Regions from separate parts of the Nonomuraea sp. NPDC050227 genome, predicted to be linked through region 2. Evidence: riboswitches for the same ligand, from Rfam matches in the RefSeq annotation. Region 2 holds a riboswitch; each other region holds the start of a gene.
What was found. A riboswitch is a leader RNA that binds a small molecule or an ion and turns the genes downstream of it on or off. The one in region 2 is predicted to bind cyclic di-AMP.
Positions count from the first base shown of each region.

Region 1: another riboswitch for cyclic di-AMP. It lies ahead of ACIBK9_RS41135 (CHAP domain-containing protein); the one in region 2 lies ahead of ACIBK9_RS48900 (hypothetical protein).
Region 3: another riboswitch for cyclic di-AMP. It lies ahead of ACIBK9_RS05750 (NlpC/P60 family protein); the one in region 2 lies ahead of ACIBK9_RS48900 (hypothetical protein).
Region 4: another riboswitch for cyclic di-AMP. It lies ahead of ACIBK9_RS30310 (C40 family peptidase); the one in region 2 lies ahead of ACIBK9_RS48900 (hypothetical protein).

Region 1 is NZ_JBITJF010000013.1:290,150-293,851, forward strand. It holds gene ACIBK9_RS41125 (YciI family protein) at 1-86, opposite strand, end outside; gene ACIBK9_RS41130 (class I SAM-dependent methyltransferase) at 242-1,060, shown strand; gene ACIBK9_RS41135 (CHAP domain-containing protein) at 1,115-1,810, opposite strand; cyclic di-AMP (ydaO/yuaA leader) riboswitch at 1,824-1,961, opposite strand; gene ACIBK9_RS41140 (Gfo/Idh/MocA family protein) at 2,079-3,032, opposite strand; gene ACIBK9_RS41145 (aldo/keto reductase) at 3,052-3,702, opposite strand, start outside.
Region 2 is NZ_JBITJF010000018.1:174,575-178,276, forward strand. It holds gene ACIBK9_RS48890 (hypothetical protein) at 1-370, shown strand, start outside; gene ACIBK9_RS48895 (alpha/beta hydrolase) at 413-1,288, opposite strand; gene ACIBK9_RS48900 (hypothetical protein) at 1,343-2,050, opposite strand; cyclic di-AMP (ydaO/yuaA leader) riboswitch at 2,226-2,360, opposite strand; gene ACIBK9_RS48905 (DUF5302 domain-containing protein) at 2,526-2,726, opposite strand; gene ACIBK9_RS48910 (MDR family MFS transporter) at 2,774-3,702, opposite strand, start outside.
Region 3 is NZ_JBITJF010000001.1:1,087,360-1,091,061, forward strand. It holds gene ACIBK9_RS05745 (LuxR C-terminal-related transcriptional regulator) at 103-315, shown strand; gene ACIBK9_RS05750 (NlpC/P60 family protein) at 388-1,431, opposite strand; cyclic di-AMP (ydaO/yuaA leader) riboswitch at 1,438-1,589, opposite strand; gene ACIBK9_RS05755 (amino-acid N-acetyltransferase) at 1,877-2,446, shown strand; gene ACIBK9_RS05760 (RDD family protein) at 2,532-3,702, shown strand, end outside.
Region 4 is NZ_JBITJF010000008.1:278,521-282,222, reverse strand. It holds gene ACIBK9_RS30320 (NYN domain-containing protein) at 1-85, shown strand, start outside; gene ACIBK9_RS30315 (NlpC/P60 family protein) at 218-1,144, shown strand; cyclic di-AMP (ydaO/yuaA leader) riboswitch at 1,495-1,658, shown strand; gene ACIBK9_RS30310 (C40 family peptidase) at 1,789-2,271, shown strand; gene ACIBK9_RS30305 (hypothetical protein) at 2,442-3,275, shown strand; gene ACIBK9_RS30300 (M48 family metallopeptidase) at 3,287-3,702, shown strand, end outside.

The sequences.
Region 1 (3,702 bases), on a different contig from region 2:
GCGTGCATGTTGTCGACGAGCTCCTGGCTGGGCAGCGCCCCGGCCTCGGTCTCCCCGTTGGCCTTGCCGACGATCATGAATTTCATCCTGCCGTCCCTTCCCTCCGCGGCCCCCGGGCGGAGCCGGCCTCGCCGAAGCGTCGAACGGGCGCCGGCCGGATCGACACGCGGGCGCGGACCGTCCGCTTCCAGGGCACCGTACCGGTCGTGCGGGCGGATGGCCGATGTGCCATCCTCGCCCCATGCCCCAACCCGCACCAGACGCCCCCGTCCCCAACCGGGCCCTGTGGGACGAGCGCGCCCGCGTCCACGGCTCCACCTCGGCCGACCGGTTCTACGACGTCGACGCCTTCCTCGCCGGCCGGCAGACCCTCTACCCGCTCGAACGCCGCCTGGCCGGCGACGTCGCCGGCCGGGACCTGCTCCACCTGCAGTGCCACTTCGGCCTGGACACGCTGAGCTGGGCGCGTCTCGGAGCGCGGGTGACCGGCGTCGACTTCTCCCCGGTGGCGGTCGCGCGCGCCCGCGACCTGGCGGCCAGGGCCGGGCTGGCGGCCACGTTCGTGGAGGCCGACACGCAGCGGCTGCCGGCGGAGCTGGCCGGCGGCTTCGACGTGGCGGTGGCCACGTACGGCGTGTTGTGCTGGATCGGCGACCTGGACGCCTGGATGCGCGGCGCGGCCATGGCGCTGCGGCCCGGCGGGCGGCTGGTGCTGGTCGACCTGCATCCGGCCTACCAGACGGTGGCCTCGCTCGACCCGCTGGTGGCCGACTGGCCCTACGGCGGCGGCCAGGCCCACCGGGAGACGGTGACCGGCACGTACGCCGACGCCGCGGTGGTGATCGGGACCCACGAGGCGGTGGAGTACCCGTACTCGGTGGGCGAGATCGTCACGGCGGCGGCGCGGGCCGGGTTCACGGTGGCCGAGCTGGGCGAGCACGTCGAGACCGACCTCGACCCGCGCGGCCTGCTGCCCGAGGGCGCGGACGGCCGGTACCGGTTCCCGTTCGGGGACTCGCACCTGCCGATCCTCTACTCGCTGGCGGCGGTCCGGCCCTGAGACGCGGCGAGCGCGCGTCCCTCGTGCGGGACGCGCGCTCGGAGCGGGCGGAGGTCAGCTCGCGTACTGCGGGTATCCGTAGCCGACGACCTGCGACTTAGGACGGACGCGCTCCTCGACCTTGCCGTTGCCGGTGTTGCCCTCGATCGTGGAGATCGTGCCGTCGCCGTTGTCCTTGACGACGAAGCCGACGTGCTGGATGGCGTCCAGGCTCTTGCTGCCGCCCCAGGAGAAGAAGACCACCGCGCCGGGCCTGGCCTCGGCTCCCCAGCGGTCGTTGGCGGCGAACCACTTGGCGTGGGCCACGGTCCAGGCGTCCCAGCCGACCTGCGGGCGGGCGCCGGTCTGCTCGCCGACCCAGGAGACGAAGATCGAGCACCAGGGGGCGTTCAGGTACATGGCGCGGGTGCCGCCGTCGCGGGCGATGGTCTCGGCGGCGCGCTTGGAGTCGGCGTACCACTTCTGGAACTTGGTGCCGCCGCCGTAGGCGTTCTCGGAGGTGCCGACCTGGGCCTTGGCCAACGCCAGGACCTGCTGGGCGGTGACGTTGACCTGGGTCTCCTCCGCCTTGCGGGTCTGGGCGGCGGCCTGTGGCGCGACGGCCGAGTGCCCGGCCGCGGCGGCCGGGCCGGCGCTGTCGGCGGCGGCGGCGGTGGCGTGGGCGCCGATGGCGGAGGCGAGGATGGCCGCGCCGAGCGCGGCGTGGGCGTAGGTGATCTTCGGGGCACGGATGGGACGGTGCGTGGCCATCGAGGGCATTGACTCCTTGCTTCCATGCCGCTTACCGGGTTAGCTGACGGGTTCGGACGTGGAAGCTGCCCTACGGCACCGAAGTGCCGATTCACCCCAAAGGACGTGGGTCCCCGGTTCCGCCCGAAGGCGGATTCAGCGGTCACAGGACGATCCTGTGAAATGTCTTGCGATGGTTGGACAAAGCCGGACAAACCGGACGTCTGCCGCGAGATGCCCCACAAGGTAATACATCGGGCAAGAGCTAGGCAAGTGGCTAAAGGTCCAGCTAGGAGAGTTGGGCCCGTGCTTCGGCCAGAAGCCCCATCATGGCAAGGGATTCGTCAAGCGGCATGATCTCGCTCTCCGTGCGGCCCTCGATCGTGGCCGCGCGCACCTCGCGCAGCTCGCCCGCGTACCCGTTGTCGGCCGGGTCGAGCACCAGCTCCTCCGTCTCCATCGACGGCCCCGACAGCAACACCCGCCGCGGCGCCCAGAACGGCGCCAGGATGTCAGCCCGCATCGACGTGCCCACCACGCTCGCGTCGTTGGCGTGATGTGCCAGCAGCGACACGTCCACCAGGGCCCGCCGACCGTCGGGGTACAGCAGCAGCCCGCCGGCCTCGGCGTCGACGCCGCTGGGCGCCAGCGAGCCGGCCATGCGCAGCTCCGCGGGCATGCCGAGCAGCAGCTGGGCCAGCCCGAACGGGTAGATCCCCAGGTCGAGCAGGGCCCCGCCGCCCAGCTCCGGCGCCCACAGCCGATGGGCGGGGTCGTAGGGCAGCGCGAAGCCGAACGAGGCCCGCACCGACCGGATCTCGCCGAAGCGCGGATCGGCCGCCACCCGCTGGATGAGCGGGTTGAAGCGCATCCACATGGCCTCCATGAGGAAGACCCCGGCCGCGCGGGCCAGCGCCACCATGCGCTCGGCGTCGGCCACGTCGGCCGCCAGCGGCTTCTCGCACAGCACCGACTTGCCCGCCGCGATGGCCGCCTCGGCCACCTCCAGGTGCTGGGCGTGCGGCGTGGCGACGTAGATCGCGTCTACGGCCGGATCGGCGCACAGGGCCTCGTAGGAGCCGTAGGCCGACTCCGCGCCCAGCTCGTCGGCCAGCGCCCGCGCCCTGAGCGGGCTCCGCGAGCCGACGGCGGCCACCCGCATGCCGGGCTCGGCCACGATGGCCGCCCCCACGGTACGCGCGATGCCGCCGGTCGCCGCTATTCCCCAGGTGAAATCTCGCACGACCGAGATCGTAGAGCGCTCAGGTCAGGTTGAACGAGTCGGGGTCGGGCCCGATCCGCCGCCCCGCGTTCATCGCGCCGATGGCCGCCATGTCCTCGGTGTCGAGGATGAAGTCGAACACGTCGATGTTCTCCTCGATCCGCGACGGCGTGACCGACTTGGGGATCACCACGTTGCCGAGCTGCAGGTGCCAGCGGAGCACGATCTGGGCGGGCGTCTTGCCGTACTTCTCCGACAGCACGCGCAGCGCCGGGTCGGCCAGCAGCCCCTTGCCCTGCCCGAGCGGGCTCCACGCCTCGGTCAGGATGCCGTTGGCCTCGTGGAAGGCCCGCATCTCGCGCTGCTGGAAGTACGGGTGGAGCTCGATCTGGTTGATCGACGGCGTGATGTCGGTCTCCTCCATCAACCGGGTCAGGGTGGCGATCGTGAAGTTGGAGACCCCGATGGCCTTGGCCCGGCCGTCCCGGTAGATCTTCTCCAGTCCCCGCCAGGCCTGCACGTACCTGTCCTGCTCCGGGACCGGCCAGTGGATCAGGAAAAGATCTACGTAGTCGAGGCCCAGGCGGGCCAGGCTCTCGTCGAAGGCCTGCTCGGCGCGCCCGTGGTCGCCGTTCCACAGCTTGGTGGTGACGAACACCTTCTCCCGTGGCACCCCGGCGGCGCGCACGGC
Region 2 (3,702 bases):
GGCAGGCATGGACGTCTCCCTCAAAGAGATGATGAGCATCGACGGCACGATCGGGGCGGCGATCGTCGACCACGGCAGCGGCATGGCGCTCGGCACGCTCGGCGGCTCGAAGGAGCTGGACCTGCAGGTCGCGGCGGCGGGCAACACCGAGGTCATCAAGGCCAAACTGCGCACGATGGACTCGCTGGGCCTCAAGGACGGCATCGAGGACATCCTGATCACGCTGACCGCCCAGTACCACATCATCCGCCCGCTGACCGGCCGCAGCGGCAAGGGCCTGTTCCTCTACCTCGCCCTCGACCGCAACCGGGCCAACCTGGCCCTGGCCCGGCACATGCTCAAGGTCATCGAGGAGAAGCTGGAGCTCTGACCGGCCCGCGCAGCGAGGCTCCGCGGCGAGTCATGCGGCGGGTCACGCGGCGGGCTCGGGCCGGGCGGGCGTCGCGGAGCCGGTGTGGGCGGTGATCTCGGCGACGATCGCGGGCCAGAGGGCGCGGGGCAGGTCGTGGCCCATGCCGGGGTAGGTGACCAGGCGGGCGCCCGGGATGGCGGCGGCCGTGGCCCGCCCGCCGGCGAGCGGCACGAGCTGGTCGTCCTCGCCGTGGATGACCAGCGCCGGCACCTTCAGCCCGCCCAGCGCGGACGTGCGGTCGCCGGAGGCCATGATGGCGGCGAGCTGGCGGGCCGTGCCGGCCGGGTCGTGGCAGCGGTCGAAGGCGAGCCCGGCCAGCCTGGTGACGCGTTCGCGGTCCAGCTCCCAGCCGGGGGACCCGAGCACGGCCCAGGTCGTCAGCGCGCCGGCGACGACCCCCTCGCGGTCGGTCGCGGGCTTGGCGAAGAGCACCGCGGCGGCCGCCTCGGTCGGCGGGGCCGCCTGCGGGCCGGGCGTGGACATGATCGAGGTCAGGCTCAGCACGCGGGCCGGGTGCCGGATGGCCAGCGCCTGGGCGATCATCCCGCCCATCGAGGCGCCGACGACGTGCGCGGCGGGCAGGCCCAGGACGTCCATGAGCCCGGCGCTGTCGTCGGCCAGGTCGTCCAGCACGTACGGCGAGGGCGCGCCCCATGCGGGCACGCCCTCGTCGTGGAGATGGGTGGACAGGCCCGCGTCGCGGTTGTCGAACCTGACGACGTGGTGGCCCTGCTCGGCCAGGAGTTCGCAGAACTCGTCGTCCCAGTGGATGAGCTGGGCGCCGAGTCCCATGATGAGCAGCAGGGGCCTGCCCGCGGGTGAGCCGAAGCTCTCGTAGGCGATCTCGATGCCGTTGGCGGCTGCGCGCTGGATCACAGCGACCAGAATGTCATTCTGGTCGCGAGGCGTAAAGAGCGGTCTGTCCGGAGATCAGTCGTTGAGGAGCTTGCGCAGGCGCTCGCCGCCGAGCACCACGCCGCCGCCGGCCAGCACGAGCACGCCGGCCATGACGGTGCCGCCCATCGCGACGGTCTTCCCGACCTGGCCGCCGGCGGAACCGGCCGCGTCCTCGGCGGGCTTGTCGGCCAGCACCTTGGGAGGCTCGGCCGGGTTGTCGTCGAACCTGCCCCACGCGCCGGTGGAGAAGGCCACGGGGTAGTTCTTCTTGCCCTTGCCGTCGCCCCACTTGGTGATGACGTAGTCGATCTTGATGTGGCCCTGGCCGCCGTTGCCGTCCACGCCGAGCGTGTCGGGGTTGAAGGTGCCGCCGGTCAGCTCGGCGAAGGTCTTGGCGTCGAGGTCGAGCATGACGCCACGGCTGGAGGGCTCGCCGGGGCCGCGGTCGCCCACGAAGAACGGCATCTTCTTGCCGTTGTAGGTCACGTAACCCTCGGTCATGAGGGGCCAGCTCGGGCTGGCGGCCAGGCCCTTCTGCATGGGCTTGCCGCTGGCGGGGAGGCCGGTGTCGCCGGCCCGGCCGGAGGAGTCGTCCCAGAAGTAGGAGGCCTTCGTGGAACCCTTGAGCAGGATCTTCTGGTCGTCGCCGGTGTCGGCGTGGGCGCCGGTGGCGGAGATCGTCAGCGCGCCCATGGCGGACACGGACAGCAGGGCGAGAGAGCGCAGGCCAAATCGAGACATGAAGCAGTGAAGTCCTTCGCGAGGGGACAGGGGGAACGCGCGTGACTACGGTGCGTAACCGGGCAGAGCGCCGAAAAGGTGGTTACGCGGCGCGTGGGGGAAGTCAGGGAAGAGACCGCTCAGCAGGCGGTCGTCACTACACTGTCCGGGGGTACGACGAGGTGGTACATGCGTGAAGTCCTCTCCATCTCGCCTACCGGGTTAGCTGACGGGTTCGGGCGTGGAGATGCCCTACCGGCACATGGCCGGATTCACCCCAATGAGATGGGTCCCCGGTTCCCGACAAGTCGGGATTCGGCGCCAGCTGTCGTCCCTCTCCTGGTAGGGACTACGCCACCAGCTGGTAATTGGTTAAGACGGTACCCAGAGATTCGGACAAATACAAACGAATCGTCATGAACCGGGTAAAGATCTACCTATCGAGGTAAAGAGAAAGGGGGCACGGCATGCCGTACCCCCTGCTAAATCGGACCTTTCAGCCGCCGCTCTTGCGCCTGAAGGATCTTTTACTCGCTGCCGGACCGTGCGCCCCGTGGATCTTCGACGGGTCCACGCCCCTGCCACCCGCGGCCGAGTCGGCCTGCTGCCCGCGCTTGCGTTCCAACGCCTCGCGGAACTTGCGCTTCATCTCGTCCTCGGGAGTCTCGCTGACTTCCGGCTCCGGTGTTTCCGCCATGAGGACCTCCTGGTTCTGGGGACATCCACAGCTTCGCACGACGTCGCTTACGACGCGAAACCGGCCTCCACTCTGCTTTCCGCCGCGGGCGCCTGCTCCAGCCGCCTGCCGGGCATCATGACCAGCGCGACCAGGGCGATCACCGCGCCCGCCACGCCCAGCGACGGGATGACCACGGCCGCCGCCGAGGCGTGCGCGGCCGCGAGCCCGTGGACCGGCGCGTCCGTGGTGATGACCGACGTGTACGCGGTGCCGGCCAGCGCCAGCGCCACCGAGCCGCCGATCTGCCGGAAGAAGGTGAGGTTGGCCGAGGCCGTGCCGATGTACCGCGGCGCGACGGCCTGCTGCACGGCCACGGTCAGCCCCGACAACATCGGCCCCATGCCGAGCCCGAGCAGTGCCATCCACCCGGCCAGCAGCAGGCCGTCGGTGCGCACGGTGAGGTTCAGGCAGAGCAGGCTGCCGGCCACCAGCAGGAACGGCGCCCCGACCAGCCACGGCTTGTACGTGCGCGTCCTGGACATCAGCGTGCCCATGAGCGCGCTGCCCGCCACCATCGCCAGCGTCATCGGGTAGATCCTCAGCCCGGACTCGGTGGCGCTGACGCCCAGCGCCTGCTGGAAGTAGCGCGGCAGGAACACCACGCCGGCGTACATGCAGAAGGCGGTGAAGAACGAGGTCGCGTTGACCAGCGTGTACGTGCGGTCCCGGAACAGGTGCATCGGCATGACCGGGTTCGCCGCCCGCAGCTCGACCAGCACGAACGCGGCCAGCAGGACCAGCCCCAGCAGGATCGGCCCGGCCACGGGCGGGGAGGTCCAGGAGTTGCCGTCCAGGCCCTTCTCGGTCAGGCCGAGCAGCAGGGCGCTGATGGCCACGCTGAACACCGCGATGCCCGCGTAGTCCGGCCGGCCCCCGCCGCCGGTGCCCGGACGGAACGGCAGCCGCAGCACCACGATCGCGATCAGCACGATCC
Region 3 (3,702 bases), on a different contig from region 2:
TCGCGCTTGACGACCTTTCCGCGATGCGTTTACCTTCACCGAGACGAGCGGCTTTGCTTCGCCTGAAAGGTCCGAGTTCTGCTGTTTGGGGGAGGGCTCCCGGTGGATGTGCTCACAGAAGGCGTTGAGCTGAGCCACGCGGATTTGGCGTTACTGGCCGAGCTGGCCAGGGGAGTGACGGTCGATCGGGTCGGCAGGCGGCTGGATATCAGCGGACGGACCGTACGGCGCAGGCTGAGGGGCATCTGCGACCGCATCGGCGTGGCCACGGCGATCGAGGCCGTGGCATGGGCGGCGCGCCGCCAGCTCATCTAGCGGCGCTCATCTGGTGGCGCTCATCATCCAGTGACGCTGGGCGAACCGGCGCTGGGGGAAGCGGCGCGCGGATCAGTCCGCGATGCGCACGCCGCCGGCGAACGGCCGCCCGCCGATCGGGGCGACCCGCACGACGTCACCCGTCCGCGGAGCGTGGACCATCATGCCGCCGCCGATGTAGATGCCGACGTGGTGCAGGTCGCTGTAGAAGAACACCAGGTCGCCGGGGCGCAGCTGGTCGCGGCTGACCTGCCTGCCGGCCGTCCACTGGTCGCCGGTGTAGTGGGGGAGCGAGATGCCCACGCGCTGGTAGGCGGCCATCACCAGCCCGGAGCAGTCGTAGGAGCGCGGCCCTTCGGCGCCCCACACGTACGGCTTGAGCTGCTGGGTGAGGGCCCACTTGACGGCCTGGGCGGCCTTGCCGTCGCCGATCACCGGCAGGTTGACGCGCACGGCCCGGGTGCCGGGACGGCCGGCCTCGCCGACGGCCCGCCGGTAGAGGTTGCTCTCGACCTTGGTGACCAGCTTGGTGATCTTCGAGCGCCTGCTCTCCAGGTCGGTGACGAGCTTCTGGACCTCGGCGATGCGGGTCTTGGCGCCGGCCCTGGCCCGCTCGGCGGCCTCCATGGCCCTGGCGAGCTGGTTGACCTCCTCGCCCTGCTGCTGTTCGAGCGCGTACGTGGTCGCGGCTCGGTCGAGGAAGGTCTCGGGGTCGCCGGACTGGGCGAAGGCCAGGGCCTTGTCCAGGCCGCCGGTGATGTAGGCGTTCTGGGCGAGCAGCGAGGCCCTGGCGCGCTTGGCGGCCAGATCGGACTCGCTGGTGGCCAGGATCTTCTGGGCGGAGTCGTTGGCCTTCTGGGCGGCCTTCAGCCGTTCGCGCTGCTCGTTGTACTGCTCGGCCAGCGTCTCGATCTCTTCGTGCAGCTTCTCCACCTGGTCGGAGAGCTCCGAGAGCGACGGCTTCGGGTCGGCGGCGGCGGAGCCGACGGGGACGGCGAACAGCATCGCGGCGACGGTGACGCCGATGACGCCGAGGCGGCGTGCGCGCCTGGCCTGCTCCTGGGGGCGGGCGTGCCTGCCCCCGGACTTCCCCGAGCGGTCGAACGTCCGCTTCACCAACCGAGCTCCTCTCATCGACGCCGGCCGGGTTAGCTGACGGGTTCGGGCCGGAGCAGCCCTACCGAGATGGTCGGATTCACCCCAAGTGGCGGCGCCAGGTGCTCGCCGCCGTTGGTTCCCCGGCTTCCCTTGCGGGAATTGGGCGTGTCTTTCCGCGCGCATTACGCGGAGAACATCGTCGCTGGACACTAATGCACTCCGGGTTCACGCTCAACCGGAACTGCCGAGTCTGTAGAGGTTTCACAACTGAAGGGTCACAAGGTGATCTCGTGGGTAGCCGTACGGAAGCAGGCTTCTGCACCTTTTGTCCAGCATTCGGGGTGCTGAGGTCTGGAGGAAAGCTCCAAGTCGGCCCGTGTTCACCTGACCACGGGATGTGATGAGATGCCCGAGACGTGGGATTTAGGGCCGAGCCGTAATGAGATCTGTACCCTGGAGAGCCATGGAGCAGGTGGCCGAAGTGGCAGTCCCCGAGACCGCGGTCGTGGTCAGGCGTGCGCGCACGCCCGACGTGCGTGCGATCAGGCGTCTCGTGGACACCTACGCGGGCGCGGGGCCGCGGCTCCTGGAGAAGGCCACGGTCACGCTGTACGAGGACGTCCAGGAGTTCTGGGTGGCCGAGCGGGGCGGGGAGGTCGTCGGCTGCGGCGCGCTCCACGTGCTCTGGGAGGACCTCGCCGAGGTCCGTACGGTGGCCGTCGATCCCGCGTGCCGGGGGCTGGGTGTGGGGCGGCGGATCGTCTCGGCACTCGTCCGGCAGGCGAAGGATCTGGGGCTGCGGCGTGTATTCTGTCTGACTTTTGAGGTCGACTTCTTCGCGAGGCACGGTTTCCGCCCCATCCAGGGCACACCGGTCTCACCCGAGGTCTACGCCGAGTTGCTGGCCTCGTACGACGAGGGTGTGGCGGAGTTCCTTGATCTGGAACACGTCAAACCGAACACCCTTGGCAACACCCGCATGCTGCTGCATCTGACATCGGGTGACGCGGACCTTGACCACTTGGAAAGGTGATTGTTGATACCTATGTCGATACGTTGGGCAGCACAGGCATGTGTCCTGACACGTGCCACATGCGCACTCGAAGCGAGGTGACACGGTGAGCACCGGACAGCCGCCGTACCCACAGGACGATTCCGGCGAGAACCCCGAGTACGGTCAGCACCACGGCCGTCGGCCCGGTGAGCCCGACCCGGACGTGACTGTGGTCGGCTACCGGGCGGACGATGCCTTCGGCCAGCCCCCATACGGTCAGCAGCAGCAACAGGGCTATGGCCAGCAACAGCAGTACGGCCAGCAACAGCAGCAGTACGGCCAGCAGCAGGGCTACGGCCAGCAGCCCCAGTACGGCCAGCAGGCCGCCCCGGGTCAGCAGGGCTACGGCCAGCAGCAGGGCTACGGCCAGCAGCCGCAGTCCTCCGGCCAGCAGTACACGCAGCCCGGCTACGGCCAGGAGGCCCAGTACGGCCAGCAGGCCGCCTCGGGTCAGCAGGGTTACGGCCAGCAGCCGCAGTCCTCGGGCCAGCAGTACACGCAGCCCGGCTACGGCCAGGAAGCCCAGTACGGCCAGCAGGGCTACGGCCAGCAGCCCGCCTCCGGCCAGCAGTACGCCCAGCCCGGCTACGGCCAGCAGGCCGCCTCCGGTCAGCAGGGCTACGGTCAGGAGGGCCAGTACGGCCAGCAGGCCGCCTCGGGCCAGCAGGGCTACGGCCAGCAGCAGGGCTACGGCCAGCAGCCGCAGTCCCTACCCGACTACAGCCAGCAGCAGGGCTACGGCCAGGACGCCCAGTACGGCCAGCAGGCCGCCTCGGGTCAGCAGGGTTACGGCCAGCAGCCGCAGTCCTCGGGCCAGCAGTACGCCCAGCCCGGCTACGGCCAGCAGGCCGCCGCGGGGCAGCAGGGTTACGGCCAGGAGGCCCAGTACGGCCAGCAGGGCTACGGCCAGCAGCCGCAGTCCGACTACGGGCAGCAGCAGAGCTACGGCCAGGACGCCCAGTACGGCCAGCAGGGCGGCTACGCCCAGCAGCAGTACGGCGACCAGCAGCAGTACGGCCAGGCATACGGCCAGCAGCAGCAGTCGCAGCCCTACGGCCAGCCCGGCTACGGCCAGCCCTACGGTCAGCCCGTCGGCGTGCAGCCTCCGGGCGCTCCGGCCCCCCTGGCGGAGTGGTGGCAGCGTCTGGTCGCGAGGATCATCGACGGCGTCATCCTCGGCGTCGTGAACTTCGTGATCAGCCTCATCCTGGGCCTGCTCGCGGTCGGTTACGACT
Region 4 (3,702 bases), on a different contig from region 2:
CCGCGAGGTCGCCGAGTCCGTACGCCGGATGGGCGCCAGACCGGTTCCGTCCGGTCTGCTGCTGCGCCGGTTGGGCCGCGCATAAGTTACGAATTAGCACTATTGGCGAGACCCAGCCCGCCACTTCTGTACTATTTCGCCCCAGGTGTAATCCCTGGGAGGCGACGCTGTGAGGTTTGGCCGGGTGACGGTGGCCGCGGGTCTCGCGATCGGACTGATGACGGTCCCGATGGGTGCGGCGCTCGCTGATCCCAAGCCCACTCTCAAACAGGCCAAGGCCAAGCTGGAGAAGCTGAACGACAAGGCCGACAAGGTCGTCGACCGGTACAACACGGCGACCGAGAACTACAAGAAGGCCAAGGACGCCTACACCAGGCTCAACGACCGCTACAAGCAGAAGCTGCAGACGGTCGCCGACCTCCGCGCCGAGATCATCAGGGTGGCGGTGGACTCCTACAAGCTGGGCGGGGACGTCACGTCCCTGCCCGGCATGGTCGGCGTCGACGACCCCGAGAACCTGCTGGCCGGGCTGGCCATGGCCGGGCAGCTCTCGCGCGAGCGGCTGGAGAAGCTGGCCGCCTTCGACCGCGAGAACAAGGGGCTCAAGGCCGAGCGCGACAACGCCCAGACCGCGCTGGCCGACGCCGACAAGGAGCGGGACGCCGTCCAGCGGGAGCGGGCCGAGGTGCTGAAGCTGGTCGGCCAGCAGAAGAAGCTCCTGGACAAGCTGGGGGCCTACAACCCGGGCAACCCCAACAGCACCGGCATCAAGTACACCGGTCCCGCCTCGGGCAGCGCGGCGGCCGTCCTGAACTTCGCCTTCGCCCAGGTGGGCAAGCCGTACATCTACGGGGGCACGGGCCCGCGCGGCTACGACTGCTCAGGGCTGACGCAGGCGGCCTGGCGCGCCGCCGGCGTCTCACTGCCGCGTACGACCTGGCAGCAGTGGGCCTGGGGCGCGAGCCGGAAGGTGGACCTCAAGGACCTCCAGCCGGGTGACCTCATCTTCAGCGAGGGGCTCGGGCACGTCAGCATCTACGCGGGCGGCGGCAAGATCGTCCATGCGCCGCAGACGGGCGACGTCGTCAAGGTCGTCCGCCTCGCCGACTACGGCCGCCCGCTCGTCGGAGCCATCCGCCCCTGACTCGGCCCCCGCCCGAAATCTCGGGCGGCTTCGGCGTGCCCGTGATCGCTGCGGCGAACGGGACAAATGGGGCGAAAGTGCCCTGACAATCGGGTGTGTCGGGAAGTGTGAGAAGGGTCACAAACCGGTAACGGAACCCTGAGGTCCAGCAGGGGTTTCACCCTTTACTTGCACCTTTATCTGATCTTTACAGGCCGAGTCTCTCTTTGCCAAATCTTGACCCGTCGGCGTAGTTTCTGGCGTCGCGGTCAGCAAGCCATGCGCACCGCGGATCGACATCGGAACCCCGATGCGGACCAGATAAAAATCCAGCGGTCGCCGCCGATATCCCCGTTCAGGCACAACCATCGGGCGGCGACCTGCCGAGTCCGTGCAGCCAGGAGGCACGGAGCCGGGGACCCACAGATCCCGTCATCCCCCGGGATCAGGGGTGAATCGGCGCGTCTTCGCGCCGTAGGGCGACTTCCAGGCCCGAATCCGTCAGCTAACCCGGTAGGCGTTCGTGGAAGACACAAGGAGAAATCCTGTCTACCTCCCTGCATAACCCCCGTCTGTCCCGTCTTGCCCTGAGGGGCGTCGCACTCACGATGACCGTGACGGCCGGAGGTGCGGTTCTCCATGCCGTGCCGGCCGGGGCGCAGACGGTGAGCGAATCGGCCGCCAGGCTCACCGCGGTGTCCAGCACCGCCAAGGCGGCCACTGCGAAGTCGGCCAAGTCGGCGAAGACCGTCAGGTCTGCCAAGTCGGCCAAGGCCGCGCGGCAGGCGTCGAAGGCCCGCAGGGCCGTCGCCGTCGCCAAGCATCAGGTCGGCGACCCGTACCGGTACGGGGCCACGGGCCCTGGTGCGTTCGACTGCTCCGGACTCGTCCAGTACGCCTGGAAGAAGGCCGGGGTACGACTCCCGCGCGTGACGAACAGCCAGTTCGCCCGCATCAAGCGCAAGGTCTCCTGGCGCAATCTCAAGCCGGGCGACCTGATGTTCTTCAACGGGCTGGGCCACGTCGGCATGTACGTCGGCCACGGCAAGATGGTCCATTCGCCGCGGACCGGCGAACGGGTGCGCATCGACAAACTGGGCGGATGGCGGAAGTCGTCGTTCGTCGGCGCGGTGCGTCCCGGCGCGTGACAACGGGCCCCGCCCGGACCCTCCCCGGTCCGGGCCGGGGCCTGTCGCATGCCCGGCCCCGAGCAGGACCCGGTCCGGCGGAGGGCCCGGCTCCGCGACGGGATCGGTCCGGCGGAGGGCCCGGTCTCGGGAAGGGGCCGGGAGGGGCGTGGGCCTACTAGCATCGGGCCGTGTCCTCGCAGGTGCGTCCGTCCCTTCGCGGTCCGCGGCTGCTCCTCTCGATCCTGCTGCTGTCGACGGCGGTGCTCGTGGTCGCCGACGCGCCGCCCGCCGCCGTCCTGCCCGCCGGGGCGCGCGGGTTGTGGAGCGACGGCGGTCAGGTTGCCCGCGGCGCGCGGTCCGTGGTCGTGGGGCACCGCGCGGAGCCCGGCGTGCTCGCCGATCTGGCCCGCCGCGCGGATCTCGCCGGACGGCGGGTGTCCGCGGTGCTCGGCCGGCCGGTGCGCGCGCTGGTCGTCGTGCCGGACTCCGACGCCGAGGCGGCCGGGCTGGCCGGCACGGGCCCGCTGGACGGGCTGGCCGCGGTTGCCGACGGCGCCAGGGTGATCGTCGTGCCCGGCTCGTTCGCCCGGCTCACCCCCACGGGACGCGACGTCGTCCTCACCCATGAGCTCACCCACGTCGCCGCGGGCACCGACCGGCTGCCCGTCTGGCTCTACGAGGGGTTCGCCGACTACGTGGCCTACCGCGACGCGGGGCTCCCCGTCAGGACGGCCGCCGCCGAACTCGCCGCCGACGTACAGGCCGGCCGGCTGCCGAGCGAGTTGCCCGGACCTGCGGCTTTCGCCCCCACGGCCGCCGATCCCGGACGGCTCGCGCGGGCGTACCAGGAGGCATGGATGGCGTGTCGCTTCCTCGCAGACCGGTTCGGTGACGGGACCCTGGTACGGCTCTACCGTGATGCCCGCGTGGCCGGCGTCGATCAGGCGCTCGCCTCCGTGGGGCTCACCGCCGAGACGCTGGCGGCACGGTGGCGCGAGTACGTACGAGAGCAGCTCGCGTGAAGGGGAGGCAGATGAGCGAGCGGAACGACCCGCCCCGGGAAGGGGACGAGCCCGCCGGAGCGGTCGCCAGAGGGGCCGACGAGCCCGGCACGGCGGTCGCGGCGGCGCACGGCGGCGGTGTGGCCATCAGGGACGACGGCGGAGACCGGCCCGGTGACGGTGCGCCGCCGGAGCCGTCCGGCACCAACGAGCCCCCCGAGTCCCCGGGCCACGCCGACGATCCGGACTATCCGGACGCCCGCCCCGACGCGGACGCCGACCCCGACACCGAGGACCCCCGTCACCCCCGACCCCCCACCCCCGACGACCGCCCCCACGCGACCCACGCCGACGCCCCCGCCGCCGACGCCCAGCCCTGCGCGCAGGCCGCCGATGGCACGGACACCCCCGGCAGGAGCCCCGAGGCCCCCGACGAGCCCCCGGACCA